Regions from separate parts of the Streptomyces sp. NPDC046465 genome, predicted to be linked through region 1. Evidence: riboswitches for the same ligand, from Rfam matches in the RefSeq annotation. Region 1 holds a riboswitch; each other region holds the start of a gene.

Region 1 (5,025 bases):
ACGAGAACAACCCTTACCGCTCCTAGGCGGAGGCCGCCGTCAGGCGTGCGAGCTCCGAGTCCGTCAGCTCCAGGTCCGCCACCGCGAGGAGCGCGGGCAGCTGCTCGACCGTGCGCGCGGAGGCGATCGGCGCCGCGACGGTGGGCTGGGCGGCCAGCCAGGCGAGCGCCACGGTCGCGACCTCGGCGCCGCGCTCGGCGGCGATCCCGTCGAGCGCGGCGAGGACGCGGTCGCCGCGCTCGCTGCCCACGTACTCCTCGACCCGTCCGCTGCGCGCGCTCCGCACCTGCGCACCGGGGCGGTACTTGCCGGTCAGGAAGCCGGACGCGAGCGCGTAGTAGGGGACGGCCGCGAGGCCGGAGCGCGAGGCGACCTCCTGGAGCGGGCCCTCGTAGGTGTCGCGGGAGACGAGGTTGTAGTGCGGCTGGAGCGCGACGTAGCGCGCGAGGCCCTCGCGGTCGGAGAGGTCGAGGGATTCCTGGAGCCGTTCGGGCGTGATGTTGGAGGCGGCGATGGCCCGCACCTTGCCGTCCCGCACCAGCTCGTCGAGCGCGCCGATGATCTCCTCGACGGGGACCGAGGGGTCGTCGTAGTGCGTGTAGTAGAGGTCGATGTAGTCGGTGCCGAGGCGGCGCAGGGAGGCCTCGGCACCGGCCTTGATCGTGGCCGGGGAGAGGCCCTTGAAGTCGGGGTGCGCACCGACCTTCGTGGCGAGGACGACGTCGGAGCGGTTGCCGCGCTCGGTCAGCCACTCGCCGACGAGGGTCTCGGACTCGCCGCCCTTGTTGCCCTCCACCCAGGCCGAGTAGGCGTCGGCGGTGTCGATGAAGTTGCCGCCCGCGGCGGTGTAGGCGTCGAGGACGGCGAAGGACGCCGTGCGGTCGGCGGTCCAGCCGAAGACGTTGCCGCCCAGGGCGAGCGGGAAGACCTCGAGGTCGGATGAGCCGAGCTGGCGAAGAGAAGTCATACGTTCCGCAACGTCCGGGACGGAAACGGAATTCCATCTCTGACACGACGAAACCGGCGGCCCTGGCGTCGGGGGGGTTGGCGCCAGGGCCGCCGGAGTTGAGGGCGCCCTCAGGGGTCGGTCAGGGTGCGGTCAGGGGTTGAGGCCCTTGCCCTGCAGCCAGCCCAGCGGGTCGATGCCGGTGCCGTCGGGCGTGTGGACCTCCATGTGGAGGTGCGGCCCGGTGACGTTGCCGGTCGCGCCGACGCGGCCGATGACCTCGCCGGTGGTGACCTTCTGCCCCGCGCTGACATTGAGCGAGGACTGGTGGCAGTACCAGACCTCCGTGCCGTCCTCGAGTTCGAGCACGGTGCGGTAGCCGTACGCGCCCGCCCACCCGGCCTCCTTGACGGTGCCGGTGTGCACCGCCTTGAGGGGGGTACCCGTGGGAGCGGCGAAGTCGAGGCCGGTGTGGTGACCGGAGGACCACATGGCGCCGGAGTCACCGAAGTGCGAGGTGAGGGTGTACGAGGAGGTGGGGATGGCGTAGCTCTTGGCGAGCTTGGCCAGGCGCGCGGCCTCTGCCTTGGCCTTGCGGGCCTCCTCCTCCTTCTTCTTCTTGGCGGCGGCCTTGGCCTTCGCGTCCTTCGTGGCCGCCTCCTGCTGGGCGGCGGCCTCCCCGGCGGCCTTCTTGACGGCGGCGTCCTCGGCCGCGGTCCGTACGGCGGTGTCCGCCTGGTTCTGCTGGTTCTCGGCCTGGCGCATGATGCGGGCGCGCAGCGCCTCACCCGCGTCGGTGGTGCCCTGCTCGGCGTCGGCGGTGCTGACGCCCGCCGCGGTGAGCGGGGCCGCCGCGGCAGCGGTCGCCGTGGAGTCCGACGCGTCGTCGGAGATCAGCGAGCCCACGCCGGGCAGCGACTTGGCCGCGGGCAGCGAGTCCGCGACGGTGTCCATGCCCGGCAGGTCGGGCATCGATATGGAGACCGGCGGCTTGCCGTCCTGCGCGGTGGCGATGCCGCCCGCGCCGACGGCGGCGATGACGCCCACGCCGAGGACGGTGGAGCTGCGGGCGAGCCCGCCGCCGCCCTTCTTGTGCACACGGTGCCTGCCGCGGACGGGACGGACGGAATCCTCGGTGGGGTTCCACTCCTCGAAGGAGTCGTCGTCGTACGTACCGAAGTCATCGTCATTCGGTATGTACACGGCTTGGGGGGCAGGCCGGTTGGACGCCACTGGGGCGCACTCCTTTCCTTCCTTCTCGCCTACCGGGTTAGCTGACGGGTTCGGAGCAGGAAGGTCTCCTACGGACACCTGGCACGGGTGCACGGATGCACGGTGCGCAGATGCCTGATTCACCCCAAGTTGGTGGTTCCCCGGCTCCCTTGCGGGATTAGGCGCGTGCGCGCGGAGCCGCCTCTAGTGACGGCTGGGACGACCGCGCTGCGTTATCGAACGTTAATAGACAGCGGGTCCGTATTCCAAGCCGTTCCGGTTGATCGTTAGCTTCACATTCTCTTGACAGTACGTCAGTTGGTGTGCGGAGGGATGCCCTTCAGTCACGGGACGTGATGTCCGGGTCCCCGGCGACGGGCCGCCGCACCGCGAGCAGCGCCATGTCGTCCGTCATCCGCCCCCCGGTGTGCCGCCGCACCTCCTCCGCGAGCGCGGCGAGCAGCGCGCGCGGACCGCCGCGGCCCGGGAAGATCCGCCCGCCGAGCCGGGTCGCGGGATCGTAGAACTCCCCCGCCGCGTCGCGCGCCTCCGACAGGCCGTCCGTGTAGAGGAGCAGCATCGCGCCGGGCGGGAACTCCGACTCGTCCGCCCGGTCCGGCCAGACCCCCAGCTCGCCCATGCCGAGCGGCAGCGCGGGCTCGGTCGCCGACAGGACGCACAGCCGGCCGTCCCCGCGCAGCAGCAGCGGCGACGGGTGCCCCCGGTTGATCAGCCGTACGGCGCCGCCGGCGTGGTGGATCTCGGCGAGTACGGCGGTCGTGAACCCCTCGAACTGGTCGAGTCCGTCGCGCCGGGTGCCCTCGCGGGCGAGGGCCCGCTCCAGGCGCTGCGCCACCGCCTCCAGCGTCGTCTCCTGCTCGGCGGCCTCCCGGAAGGCGCCGATGACGACGGCGACCGCCGCGACCGCGCCCATGCCCTTGCCCCGGACGTCACCGACGATGATCCGCACGCCGTACGGGGTGTCCTGCACCGCGTACAGGTCGCCCCCGATGAACGCGTCGGCCTGCGCGGCCTCGTACCGCGCCGCGATGTCGAGCCCGCCGATCCGCGGATCGGGTTCGGGCAGCACGGCGCGCTGGGTGGTCTCGGCGATGGAGCGGGCGTTGGCGAGCCGGTCGTTGCCGCGGCGCACGACGCGGTTGATGACGATGGCGAGGGCCGCGACGGTGACCACGGTGAGCACCTCGGTGACGGCCTCGACATGGCTGCTGACCGGGTTGCCGAAGTGCAGGAAGAGGACGGCTGCCGTGGCGGCCACGCCGGTCAGGACGGTGCTGAGCTGCGAGTAGAAGGGGGCGGCGATCAGCGGGGCGGCCGTGTAGAGGGGGGCCGCGGTGAATTCCGGCGGGGTCGACACGTCGTACACGACGCCGATGATCAGGAGCAGGAGGGGCAGGGAGCGGACGAAGGCCCGCTCGTGCGCGGTGGCACCCCTGTCCCCGGCTTCCGCTCGCTGCCCCACCGCTTGTCTCCCGCCGACTCCGCACCCGTCACCGAGTCCATCACCGCGCCCATCACCGCGCTCCACTCAGGGTTCCCCCGAGGGGGAGCGGGGGCGACCTGGCGCGGTCCGACCGGGTTACGGGAGAGGAGTACGGGCAGCGGTACGGAAACAAGTGCGGAAAACACCTAGGGCCCGGAACCATTACTGGTTCCGGGCCCTAGGCCTTGAGTAGCGGGGACAGGATTTGAACCTGCGACCTCTGGGTTATGAGCCCAGCGAGCTACCGAGCTGCTCCACCCCGCGCCGTTGAATGCAACTCTACGCCATTCGGAGGGGTGCGTCGAACCACCTCAGGCGTTGCCCGCGTGCGTGAGCGTCTCCCAGGCCACGAAGAGGCCGTCCGTCCCCTCCGGCCGCCCGCGTTCCGTGTACCTCTCGGTCTCCGGCAACTCCAGGTGCAGCCGCCCCCGCAGGTGGTTGAGGCCGACCTCCGTGTCGGGCCCCATGTCGCGCTGCACCCGGCCGCCGCACAGCCAGCCCGGCACCGGCGCGCCCAGCTGGTACTTGGAGTGGAACTCGAAGGCGGCCCGCAGCCGGTCCTCGGCCTCCCCGTACAGGTCGACACCCTGATGCCAGGCGGTCTCCGCCATGTGGGAGGCCGCCGCGAGGGAATAGCTGGCGTGCTTGAAGTTGCGACACGTCTCCTGGGACAGCCCGTCGGCGAAGGTGCCCTGCCCGAACCAGTACCTCTTCAGCTCGGCCGCGGTGTCGATGCCGCTGCCCTCCGGCGAGACCGGCAGCTTCCCGTCCGACTCCAGATAGAAGTAGGCGGGCACGCGCGTGCGGAAGTGGTGCACGGACTTCTCGAACGTCGCGTGGTCGTCGAGGAAGACGGCCATCGCCATGGTGGCGTCGGCCATCACCAGGTCCCAGTTGCCGTTGAAGTCGGCGGAGCCGTTCTCGACCTGTGGCAGGTAGGCGTTGCGGAGCATCCGCTCGAAGCGCAGCAGGTTGCCGTCGTTCCAGCCGTCGTACGTATAGCGCACGGCCTCGGCGGCGCGTGCCCAGGAGGAGGCGGCCCAGGCGGTCTGTAGCCCGGCGTTGGCCTCGGTGTGCTTGGTGATCACCTTCGCCCAGGCGTCCATGATCTGCACGGCCTTCTCGGCGTGCGCGCGCTCCCCGGTGATGTTCCAGAGCAGCGCCTGCGTGTACGCGGCCAGGGCGTCCTGGCGTTCCTCGACGCAGCCCTTGCCGGGGCGGGTGTCGGGCGGGCACTCCACGACGGGGTAGGGGGTGGCCCGGTAGTCGTCCGCCGCGTACTTGCTGGCCCGCATCTGCTCGTACGCCTTCAGCCAGGGCTGCTCCCGCGCCCGTACGTGGGCCTTGACCCGCTCGAGCTGCT
Region 2 (5,025 bases), on a different contig from region 1:
ACCTGCACTTCGAGGTGCGGCCCGGCGGCGGCTCGGCGATCGACCCGCTGCCGTGGCTGCGCAGCCACGACCTCGACCCGACGTAACTCCGGCCGCCGCTTCCGGCGTTACCGCTTGTTACCAGTCCTCCTGCACTACAGCTTCTCGACCGGCGCGTACCGCAGCAGCAGGCGCTTCGGCTTGGGCTCTCCGAAGTCCACCGTCGCCTCTGCGTTCGCCCCTGTGCCCTTCACGCCGACCACCGTGCCGAGGCCGAACTGGTCGTGGGTGACCCGGTCGCCGACGGCCAGTGAGACCACTGGCTTCTCCGAGGCGCGGCGCGTGGCGAAGCCCTGGGCGCCGCCGGAACGCGAGCGCGAGGACGAGAGCGACGCGGCGATGCCTCCGGCCGGTCCCGACCCGCCGGAAGACGACGCCGGTGCGCCGACGGAACCCGTCCGCTTCCAGTCCAGATGGGCGTCCGGGATCTCCTCGAGGAAGCGCGACGGCGGGTTGTACGACGGCTGGCCCCAGGCGCTGCGCATGGAGGACCGCGTCAGGTAGAGGCGCTCACGCGCGCGCGTGATGCCCACGTACGCGAGGCGGCGCTCCTCCTCGAGCTCCTTGACCTGCCCGAGGGAGCGCATGTGCGGGAAGACGCCGTCCTCCATGCCGGTCAGGAACACCACAGGGAACTCAAGGCCCTTGGCGGTGTGGAGGGTCATCAGGGTGATGACTCCGGAGCCGTCGTCCTCCTCGTCAGGGATCTGGTCGGAGTCGGCGACCAGGGCGACCCGCTCCAGGAAGTCGGAGAGCGTACCGGTCGGAGCGGCGCCTTCACCGGCCTCCCCCTCGTCCGCACCGGCCTCGTCCTGAGCGCCGTCCGCTGCCTGGTTGCCGTCCTGACTGTTGTCCTGGTTGCCGTTCTGGCTGTTGTCCTGCTCGAACTCCAGTGCCACGGCGGCGAGTTCCTGGAGGTTCTCGATGCGCGTCTCGTCCTGCGGGTCGGTGGAGGCCTGCAGCTCGGCGAGGTAACCGGTGCGTTCGAGCACGGCCTCCAGGACGACGGCCGGGCCCGCGCCGGACTCGACGACGGTCCGCAGCTCCTCCATGAGCGTGTTGAACCGCTTGACGGCGTTGGTCGACCGGGCCGCCATTCCGTACGCCTCGTCGACACGGCGCAGGGCCTGCGGGAAGGAGATCTTCTCGCGCTGCGAGAGCGCGTCGATCATCGCTTCCGCGCGGTCGCCGATGCCCCTCTTGGGGACGTTGAGGATGCGGCGCAGCGGGACGGCGTCCTCGGGATTGGCGAGGACACGCAGGTACGCGAGGACATCGCGGACCTCCTTGCGCTCGTAGAAGCGGACGCCGCCGACGACCTTGTAGGGCAGGCCCACGCGGATGAAGATCTCTTCGAAGACACGGGACTGGGCGTTCGTCCGGTAGAAGATCGCCACGTCACCGGCCTTGGCGTCACCCGCGTCGGTGAGGCGGTCGATCTCGTCGGCGACGAACTGTGCCTCGTCGTGCTCCGTGTCGGCGACGTACCCGGTGATGCGCGCGCCCGCGCCCTGGTTGGTCCAGAGGTTCTTCGGACGGCGGCTCTCATTGCGCTCGATGACCGCGTTGGCGGCGGTCAGGATCGTCTGCGTGGAGCGGTAATTCTGCTCCAGGAGGATCGTCGTCGCGTCGGTGTAGTCCTCCTCGAACTGGAGGATGTTGCGGATCGTGGCGCCGCGGAAGGCATAGATCGACTGGTCCGCGTCACCCACCACGCACAGCTCGGCGGGGTCGTCGCCCTCGCCTCCGGAGGGGCCGACCAGCTCGCGCACGAGTGCGTACTGTGCGTGGTTGGTGTCCTGGTACTCGTCGACCATGACGTGCCGGAAGCGGCGCCTGTAGTGCTCGGCGACGTCCGGGAAGGCGCGCAGCAGGTGGACCGTCGTCATGATCAGGTCGTCGAAGTCCAGCGCGTTCGCCTCGCGGAGGCGCGACTGGTACATGGCGTAGGCCTGGGCGACGGTCTTCTCGAAGCCGTCGGCGGCCTGACCGGCGAAGTCCTCCTCGTCGATCAGCTCGTTCTTCAGGTTCGAGATCTTGGCGCTGAACGACTTCGGCGGGAACTTCTTCGGGTCGAGGTCCAGGTCGCGGCAGACCAGGGCCATCAGACGCTTGGAGTCCGCGGCGTCGTAGATCGAGAAGGAGGACGTGAAGCCCAGCTTCTTGTACTCGCGGCGCAGGATGCGGACGCAGGCGCTGTGGAACGTCGACACCCACATCGCGTTCGCCCGCGGGCCCACGAGCTGCTCGACGCGCTCCTTCATCTCACCCGCGGCCTTGTTCGTGAAGGTGATCGCGAGGATCTGGCCGGGGTGCGCACCGCGCTCGGCGAGCAGGTACGCGATGCGGTGGGTCAGCACGCGGGTCTTGCCGGAGCCCGCGCCGGCGACGATGAGCAGCGGGGCACCGGCGTGCACCACGGCCGCGCGCTGGTTCTCGTTCAGCCCGTCGAGGAGCGTCGCCGGGTCGATGACCGGGCGGGGGGCACCGTCGCGGTAGTGCGAGTCCCGGGTCATGGGCGCGTCGAACTTCCCGTCGAACAGATCATCCGGAATGGGCTCCGGAGCACTGTCCTCGGGCGGCGGCGGGGGCGCTTCGTCCGTGGCCCGGGAGGGCTGCAGGTCCGCCAGGAAGCTGTCATCAAAGAGGCTGCTCATCGCCTCCCGAGTCTAGGCGGCCCCACTGACAACCCGCTGCGGGTTCCGGTCACCTCACACTTGCCCACGCCATGCCCATGTCTTGCCTACGTCTTGCCTACACCCTGCCTACGCCTTGCCTACACCCTGCCTGCGGACGCTCACGCTCCGCATCCACTCGGCATGATCGCGCCAAGGCCGTGGAAAGTCACGAAAATGTATCGGGCATATCGAACATCAACCTTCACAGGGACCACACGAGTTGGCTAGCGTGCTCCGCGGGCTGCTCGTCCCCCCACCGGCGAACCCGCCGGGAACGAGTGGCCTCCGCCGAGTCCGACATGTTCGGAGCCGGGGACCCACCGAAAACTTGGGGTGAATCGGTCCCGCACGTAGTACGGGACCGTAGGGCAACCTTCCGGACCACCCGCCCGAACCCGACAGCTAACCCGGTAGGCGGTCTACGGAAGGAGTCGCCTCCCTTGGCGTCGCACCGCAAGCCGCGGACCCGGGCAGCCGGAATTCGCACGACCCCCGCCATCGGCATCACGACAGCGGCCCTCACCTCCGTCGCCCTCCTGTCCCAGAGCGCGCAGGCAGCGCCCGCCGCGCCGACGAAACCCAGCCTCGAAGAGGTCCAGAAGAAGGTCGACGAGCTCTACCAGCAGGCCGGTGTGGCCACGCAGAAGTACAACGCGGCCAAGGAGCGCACCGACAAGCAGCGCAAGAAGGTCGACCGCCTGCTCGACGACGTGGCCGAGCGCACCGACGAGCTGAACGACGCGCGCAAGGAGCTCGGCTCGTTCGCCGCCGCGCAGTACCGCACCGGCGCCGTCTCCGAGACGGCCACGATGATGCTCGCCAACGACCCGCAGGGCTACTTCGACCAGAACCACCTGGCGGACCGGCTGACCACGCGCCAGAAGAAGGCGGTCGACGCCTACACGACGCAGCAGGCGTCGGCGACCAAGCAGCGCACGGAGGCCGCAAAGAGCCTGGAGACCCTGAACGATTCGCGGGACGACCTCAGGACGAGCAAGCAGACCGTCCAGAAGAAGCTGGGTGACGCGCGCGAGGTCCTTTCCAAGCTGACGGCCCAGGAGAAGGCGCGGCTCGCGGAGATCGAGCGGAAGAAGAAGCAGGAGGCCAAGCGCAAGGCCGAGAAGCTGGCCCGCGAGCAGGCCGCCGAGGCGGAGCGCAAGCGGAAGGCGGAGGAGGAGGCCCAGCGGGAGAAGGACCGGGAGCAGGGTCAGGGCTCCGGCTCCGGCTCCGGCTCTGATGCGGGCTCGGGCTCGGGGTCGGGTTCCGGTTCGGGCTCCGGGAGCACGGAGGGCGACTACGCCACCAAGGCCGCGAAGGTCATCGCCTTCGCTCAGGCCCAGATCGGCAAGCCGTACGTGTGGGGTGCCACCGGCCCCGACTCGTACGACTGCTCAGGGCTCACCCAGGACGCGTGGAAGGCGGCTGGGATCTCCCTGCCGCGCACCACGTGGGACCAGGTGAAGGTCGGCACGACCGTGAAGACCGCCGACGCCAAACCGGGTGACCTGGTGTTCTTCTACGACGACATCAGCCACGTGGGCATCTACATCGGCAACGGCAAGATGATCCACGCCCCGAAGCCGGGCGCGAACGTCCGCGTCGAGTCGATCTACTACATGCCGATCCACAGCGTGGTGCGCCCCGCGTAACCGTCACACCTCAAAACCCCTCATGACACCTCATAAAAGTGGCCCTCCACACGCGCGTGGAGGGCCACTTTCGTGACGGTCGCCTTCATGAGAGCGGGTTCATGACGGTCGCCTTCATGAGGGCGGGTTCCTACGTCCGGGTCAGGTCCTCAGGTCCACAGCACCGCGATGAAGATGTTCGCGACGGTCAGCAGGCCGACCGCGCCGAACAGGCCCTTGTCGACCTTCTCCTCGTCCCGCTTCACGTAGACCAGCGCGAGGATCACGATCAGCAAGGCCAGCTTGATGCCGATCTTGAGGTTGTTGACCGTGTTGTCGTCCGCCTGGTTGAGGCCCACCAGGACCACACCCGTGACGAGCATGGTCAGCGCGCCGTGCAGCATCGCGGGGTTGAAGCGGGCCGTGCCCTGGCCCATCTGCTTCATCTGGGTCAGGAAACCGCCCAGGAGAGAGCCGATGCCGATGATGTGGAGGCCGACGAAGAGATGGATGAGTAGGTCCATGAGGCCGGAGCCTAGCCGGGGTGCCCGCCCGCCCCGGCCACCGCCCCCGTACCACCACTCCCCGCCAGGCACATCGCAATCGAGCCATCGGTCACGGCCCTACGTGAAGCAGCCGCCGCCTCGTGATCGAGACGGTCGGAGCCGGTCGATGAGCGC
Region 3 (5,025 bases), on a different contig from region 1:
GCAACACATGGCTGAGCGCCGCGTCAACGTCGGCTGGGCCGAGGGCCTTCACGCCCGACCCGCCTCCATCTTCGTCCGCGCGGCCACGGCCGCCGGTGTGCCCGTGACGATCGCCAAGGCCGACGGCAACCCGGTCAACGCCGCTTCGATGCTCGCGGTGCTCGGCCTGGGCGCCCAGGGCGGCGAGGAGATCGTGCTCGCCTCCGACGCCGAGGGTGCGGACGCCGCCCTCGACCGTCTGGCGAAGCTGGTCTCGGAGGGGCTCGAGGAGCTCCCGGAGACGGTCTAGGACACATTCCTGGAAACACGTCGAGGGGGTCACCCGGAATTCCGGGTGACCCCCTCGACGTTTGCCTGCGCATAATTGAAGGTGCAAGGCACACGCGGCGCACAGCACAAATGGCGGCAAGCGCAGCACAAATGAGGGCCGGGAAATACCTTCCCTTTGTATACGGCGTCTCCGTTAATTCTGGAGGCTCACCGTGTTGACGCCATGTTGCGAATCGCTCACCCGGCCGCGGCCGGGCCGCCGGACATGACGCGGCCGGTACGCGGCCGTCGCCCGCGCGGCGTGCGCTGCGGTGAGCGCCCTGGCCCGCTCCGCGTTCCCGCGGGCCACCGCGTCGACGATCGCCGCGTGTTCCGCCCAGGAGTCGGCAGGCGCCGCCGGGCTGTCGACGACGTACATCCAGGCGGCCTTGTGGCGCAGTTGGACGAGCAGGGCGCTCAGGCCGGGGCTGCCGGACGCCTGGGCGAGCGTCTCGTGGAACCAGCCGCCCAGGGGCCGCAGATCCTCCCCCCGCCCGCTCCTGGCGCGCTCCTGGCCCAGCCTGACCAGTCCGCGCAGGACCTTGAGGTGTGCGTCCGTACGGCGCTGCGCGGCGCGCGCCGCGGCGAGCGGTTCGAGCAGCGTGCGGACCTCCAGGAGATCCGCGGCCTCCTGCTCCGTGGGTTCGGCGACGCACGCGCCCGCGTGCCTGCGGGTGACGACGAAACCCTCGGCCTCCAGGGTGCGCAGGGCCTCGCGCACGGGGACGCGGGAGACGCCGTACCGGCGCGCGAGAACTTCCTCGGCGAGCCGGCCGCCCCTTTCGTGCACGCCGGCGACGATGTCGTCCCGAATGGCCGTGCATACCGAATGCGCGGGAACACGCATGACCCGGACCTCCGCCTTCATCCCCGCATAACGCGGTCGACCGACGTTCGTTCCGTGACTCTATTGCAGAGCGCGGAAATTTCCGACAGCGGGCCAAAATTCATGGATACCTTTTGGACAATGCTGGAGGCAACGGCGAAAGCCCCGGCTCGCCAGGAGCCGGGGCTTTCGGTGGAGTGCTGCTGGGCCGCGCGCGTCAGACGTTGATGCCGTGCCCGCGGAGGTACGCGATCGGGTCGATGTCCGAGCCGTACTCCTCGCCGGTGCGGGCCTCGAAGTGGAGGTGCGGACCGCTGGAGTTGCCGGTGGAGCCGGAGAGGCCGATCTGCTGCCCGGGGGTGACCGTCTGGCCGACGGTGACGCCGAGGGACGACATGTGGCCGTACTGGGTGTACGTGCCGTCGTTCATCTTGATGACCACGTTGTTGCCGTAGGCCCCGCCCCAGCCGGCCTCGACGACGGTGCCGGAGCCGACCGCGTGGACGGAGGTGCCCGAGGCCGCGTGGAAGTCGATGCCGGTGTGGCTGCCGGAGGACCACATGGCGCCTCCGGTCTGGTAACCCGTGGAGACGTAGGAGCCGTCGACCGGGGCGACGTAGGTGTTCAGGCGCTTGCGCTCGGCCGCGCGGGCGGCGCGCTCCTTGGCCTCGCGCTCCTTCTTGGCCTTCGCCTTGGCCTCGGCCTCGGCCTTGCGCTTCTCTTCCGCGGCCTTCTTCTTGGCGGCCTCTTCGGCCTTCTTCGCCGCAGCGGCGTCGTCGGCGGCCTGGCGCTGGGCGGCGGCCTGGGCGCCGATGTTCTCGGCAAGCGAGTCGCCGACGGATATCGCCTGGGTGAGGCCGGTGTGTTCCACGGCCGCTTCGTCGGCGGCGGCGAGCGCCGGGGCGGCAAGGCCTCCGATGACACCGGTGGTGGTGAGCGCCGCGACACCCGCGACGTTCGCGGTGGTCCGCGTGAGGCGGCTCGGACGACGGTGCTTCCCGGTGGCACGGGTGAACGCCATGTGGCGGGTGATCCTTTCCTTCCCTCTCGCCTACCGGGTTAGCTGACGGGTTCGGAGCAGGAAGGTCTCCTACGGGTTCCTCGCCTCAACGGCAAGGTGCCCGATTCACCCCAGGGGACATGTGGGTCCCCGGCTCCCCTGGCTCGCGCCGTACGGGGACTCGGCGATGACTGTCCGGTGCCGCGGATGCGGCGTACTGCGCGACGAACAGCCGGACCGACGCTAAACGGGGCGTCTTTCGTTCGACAAACAGAACTCGACTTTTGTAGCGCACGCCACAGGGCAGACAGGCAACCTCCATAGTAATTCGGACATATGAGGACCCCAGCGGCCGAAGTGGCCACTGGGGTCCCGATATGTCCTGACTGTCACTCAGCCCGTGACCACACTCACGTCACCGATACCGAGCGCCCTGACGGGCTCCTCGATCTGTGCGGCGTCCCCGACGAGGACCGTCACCAGGCGGTCCTCCGGGAAGGCGTTCACGACGGCGGCAGTGGCCTCCACGGTGCCGGTGGCGGCCAGCTGCCGGTACAGCTGCGCCTGGAAGTCGTCCGGCAGGTTCTGCTCGACCTGGTCGGCGAGAGTGGCCGCTACGGAGGCTGCCATCTCGTACTTGAGAGGGGCCACGCCCACCAGGTTCTGCACGGCCACATCACGCTCGGCGTCGGTCAGGCCCTCGGCGGCGAGGGTGCGCAGGACCTTCCACAGGTCGTCGAGCGCGGGACCCGTGGTCGGGGTGTCCACGGAGCCGCTGATGGCGAGCATCGCGGCGCCCGTGCCGTCCGGCGCCGAGCGCAGCACCTGGCTGAACGCCCGCACTCCGTAGGTGTAGCCCTTCTCCTCCCGCAGGACGCGGTCGAGGCGGGAGGTGAGGGTGCCGCCCAGGCAGTACGTGCCGAGGACCTGGGCCGGCCAGACGCGGTCGTGCCGGTCGGCGCCCACGCGGCCGATCAGCAGCTGCGTCTGGACCGCTCCGGGGCGGTCCACGATGACGACGCGGCCGCGGTCGTCGGCGGTCACCTGCGGCACCGGGCGCGGTTCGCCCGCGGACCCGGTCCAGGCGCCGACGGTGTCCGCGAGGACGGCGTCCAGGTCGGTGCCGGTCAGGTCGCCGACGACGACCAGGGTGGCCGTGGCGGGCCGGACGTGCTTCTCGTAGAAGGCACGCACCGCCGCCGAGTCGATGGCCGTGACCGTCTCCTCGGTGCCCTGGCGCGGCCGGGACATGCGCGAGGCGGCCGGGAAGAGCTGCCTGGAGAGCTCCTTGGCGGCGCGGCGCCCCGGGTTGGCCGCCTCGTGCGGGAGCTCGTCCAGGCGGTTGCGTACGAGCCGTTCGATCTCGCTGTCCGCGAAGGCGGGGGCCCGCAGGGCGTCGGCGAGCAGGCCGAGCGCCTTGGGGAGCCTGGAGACCGGGACCTCCAGGGAGACCCGCACGCCCGGGTGGTCGGCGTGCGCGTCGAGCGTCGCGCCGCAGCGGTCGAGCTCGGCGGCGAACTCCTCGGCGGAGTGCTTGTCGGTGCCCTCGTTGAAGGCCCGCGCCATGATCGTGGCGACGCCGTCGAGGCCCTCGGGCTCGGCGTCCAGCGGCGCTTCGAGGTGGATCTCGACGGCGACGACCTGCTGGCCCGGACGGTGGCACCGCAGCACGGTGAGGCCGTTGGGCAGCGTGCCGCGCTCGGGCGCCGGGAAGGCCCAGGGCTTGGCCGTGCCGCCCTGGGGCTGTGGATGGAACTGCATCGCGGCCTCGGTCACTTCGCCGCCTCCTCTTCCTCGGCGTCCTCAGCGTTCTCAGCGTTCTCGACGGCTTCTTCGTCCTCGTCGGCGACGGTCACGGGTTCGTACACGAGCACCGCGCGGTTGTCCGGGCGCAGACGGGCCTTGGCGGCCTCCTGGACCTCTGCCGCGCTGACGTCGAGGACGCGCTGCACGGCGGTGAGGGCGAGCTGTGGGTCACCGAACAGGACGGCGTACCGGCACAGTTCGTCGGCGCGGCCCGAGACCGTGCCGAGCCGGTCGAGCCACTCACGCTCCAACTGCGCCTGGGCGCGCTCCATCTCCTCCGGAGTGGGGCCCTCCGCGGCGAAGCGGGCCAGTTCCTCGTCGACGGCGGCCTCGATGACGGGGACCTCGACGTCGCCGGACGTCTTGACGTCCAGCCAGCCGAGCGAGGGCGCCCCGGCGAGGCGCAGCAGGCCGAACCCGGCGGCGACCGCGGTGCGGTCACGGCGCACGAGGCGGTTGTAGAGCCGGGAGGACTCGCCGCTGCCGAGGACGGTGAGGGCGATGTCGGCCGCGTCGCACGCGCGCGTGCCGTCCTCCGGGAGGCGGTAGGCGGCCATCAGGGCGCGGGCCGGCACCTCCTCCTCGACGACCTCGCGCAGCTCCTTGCCGATGCGCTCGGGCAGGGAGCCGTCGCGCGGCGGCTGCTTGCCGTCGTGTCCGGGAATCGACCCGAAGTACTTCTCGACCCAGGCGAGCGTCTGTGCCGGGTCGATGTCTCCGACGATCGACAGGACGGCGTTGTTCGGCGCGTAGTACGTGCGGAAGAACGCGCGCGCGTCCTCCAGGGTGGCCGCGTCCAGGTCGGCCATGGAGCCGATCGGCGTGTGGTGGTAGGGGTGGCCCTCCGGGTACGAGAGGGCGGTCAGCTTCTCGAAGGCGGTGCCGTACGGGACGTTGTCGTAGCGCTGGCGGCGCTCGTTCTTGACGACGTCGCGCTGGTTTTCCATGGACTCTTCGTCGAGCGCGGAGAGCAGCGAGCCCATCCGGTCGGCCTCGAGCCACAGGGCCAGCTCCAACTGATGAGCGGGCATGGTCTCGAAATAGTTGGTGCGCTCGAAGCTCGTCGTGCCGTTGAGCGAACCGC

What was found. A riboswitch is a leader RNA that binds a small molecule or an ion and turns the genes downstream of it on or off. The one in region 1 is predicted to bind cyclic di-AMP.
Positions count from the first base shown of each region.
Region 2: it holds a riboswitch for cyclic di-AMP, as region 1 does, so the genes downstream of both, ABZ953_RS04335 (NlpC/P60 family protein) here and ABZ953_RS07555 (M23 family metallopeptidase) in region 1, are expected to answer to the same signal.
Region 3: it holds a riboswitch for cyclic di-AMP, as region 1 does, so the genes downstream of both, ABZ953_RS37720 (M23 family metallopeptidase) here and ABZ953_RS07555 (M23 family metallopeptidase) in region 1, are expected to answer to the same signal.

Region 1 covers NZ_JBEYZK010000004.1:21,152-26,176, forward strand. Annotated here, with positions in the region: gene ABZ953_RS07545 (PrsW family intramembrane metalloprotease) at 1-26, shown strand, start outside; gene ABZ953_RS07550 (aldo/keto reductase) at 23-967, opposite strand; gene ABZ953_RS07555 (M23 family metallopeptidase) at 1,100-2,179, opposite strand; cyclic di-AMP (ydaO/yuaA leader) riboswitch at 2,191-2,353, opposite strand; gene ABZ953_RS07560 (PP2C family protein-serine/threonine phosphatase) at 2,499-3,641, opposite strand; tRNA gene ABZ953_RS07565 (tRNA-Met) at 3,853-3,926, opposite strand; gene ABZ953_RS07570 (alginate lyase family protein) at 3,974-5,025, opposite strand, start outside.
Region 2 covers NZ_JBEYZK010000002.1:295,781-300,805, forward strand. Annotated here, with positions in the region: gene ABZ953_RS04325 (M23 family metallopeptidase) at 1-86, shown strand, start outside; gene pcrA (DNA helicase PcrA) at 135-2,696, opposite strand; cyclic di-AMP (ydaO/yuaA leader) riboswitch at 2,994-3,150, shown strand; gene ABZ953_RS04335 (NlpC/P60 family protein) at 3,158-4,366, shown strand; gene ABZ953_RS04340 (hypothetical protein) at 4,516-4,869, opposite strand.
Region 3 covers NZ_JBEYZK010000044.1:7,726-12,750, forward strand. Annotated here, with positions in the region: gene ABZ953_RS37710 (HPr family phosphocarrier protein) at 8-289, shown strand; gene ABZ953_RS37715 (GntR family transcriptional regulator) at 464-1,156, opposite strand; gene ABZ953_RS37720 (M23 family metallopeptidase) at 1,353-2,156, opposite strand; cyclic di-AMP (ydaO/yuaA leader) riboswitch at 2,169-2,332, opposite strand; gene ABZ953_RS37725 (pitrilysin family protein) at 2,529-3,911, opposite strand; gene ABZ953_RS37730 (pitrilysin family protein) at 3,908-5,025, opposite strand, start outside.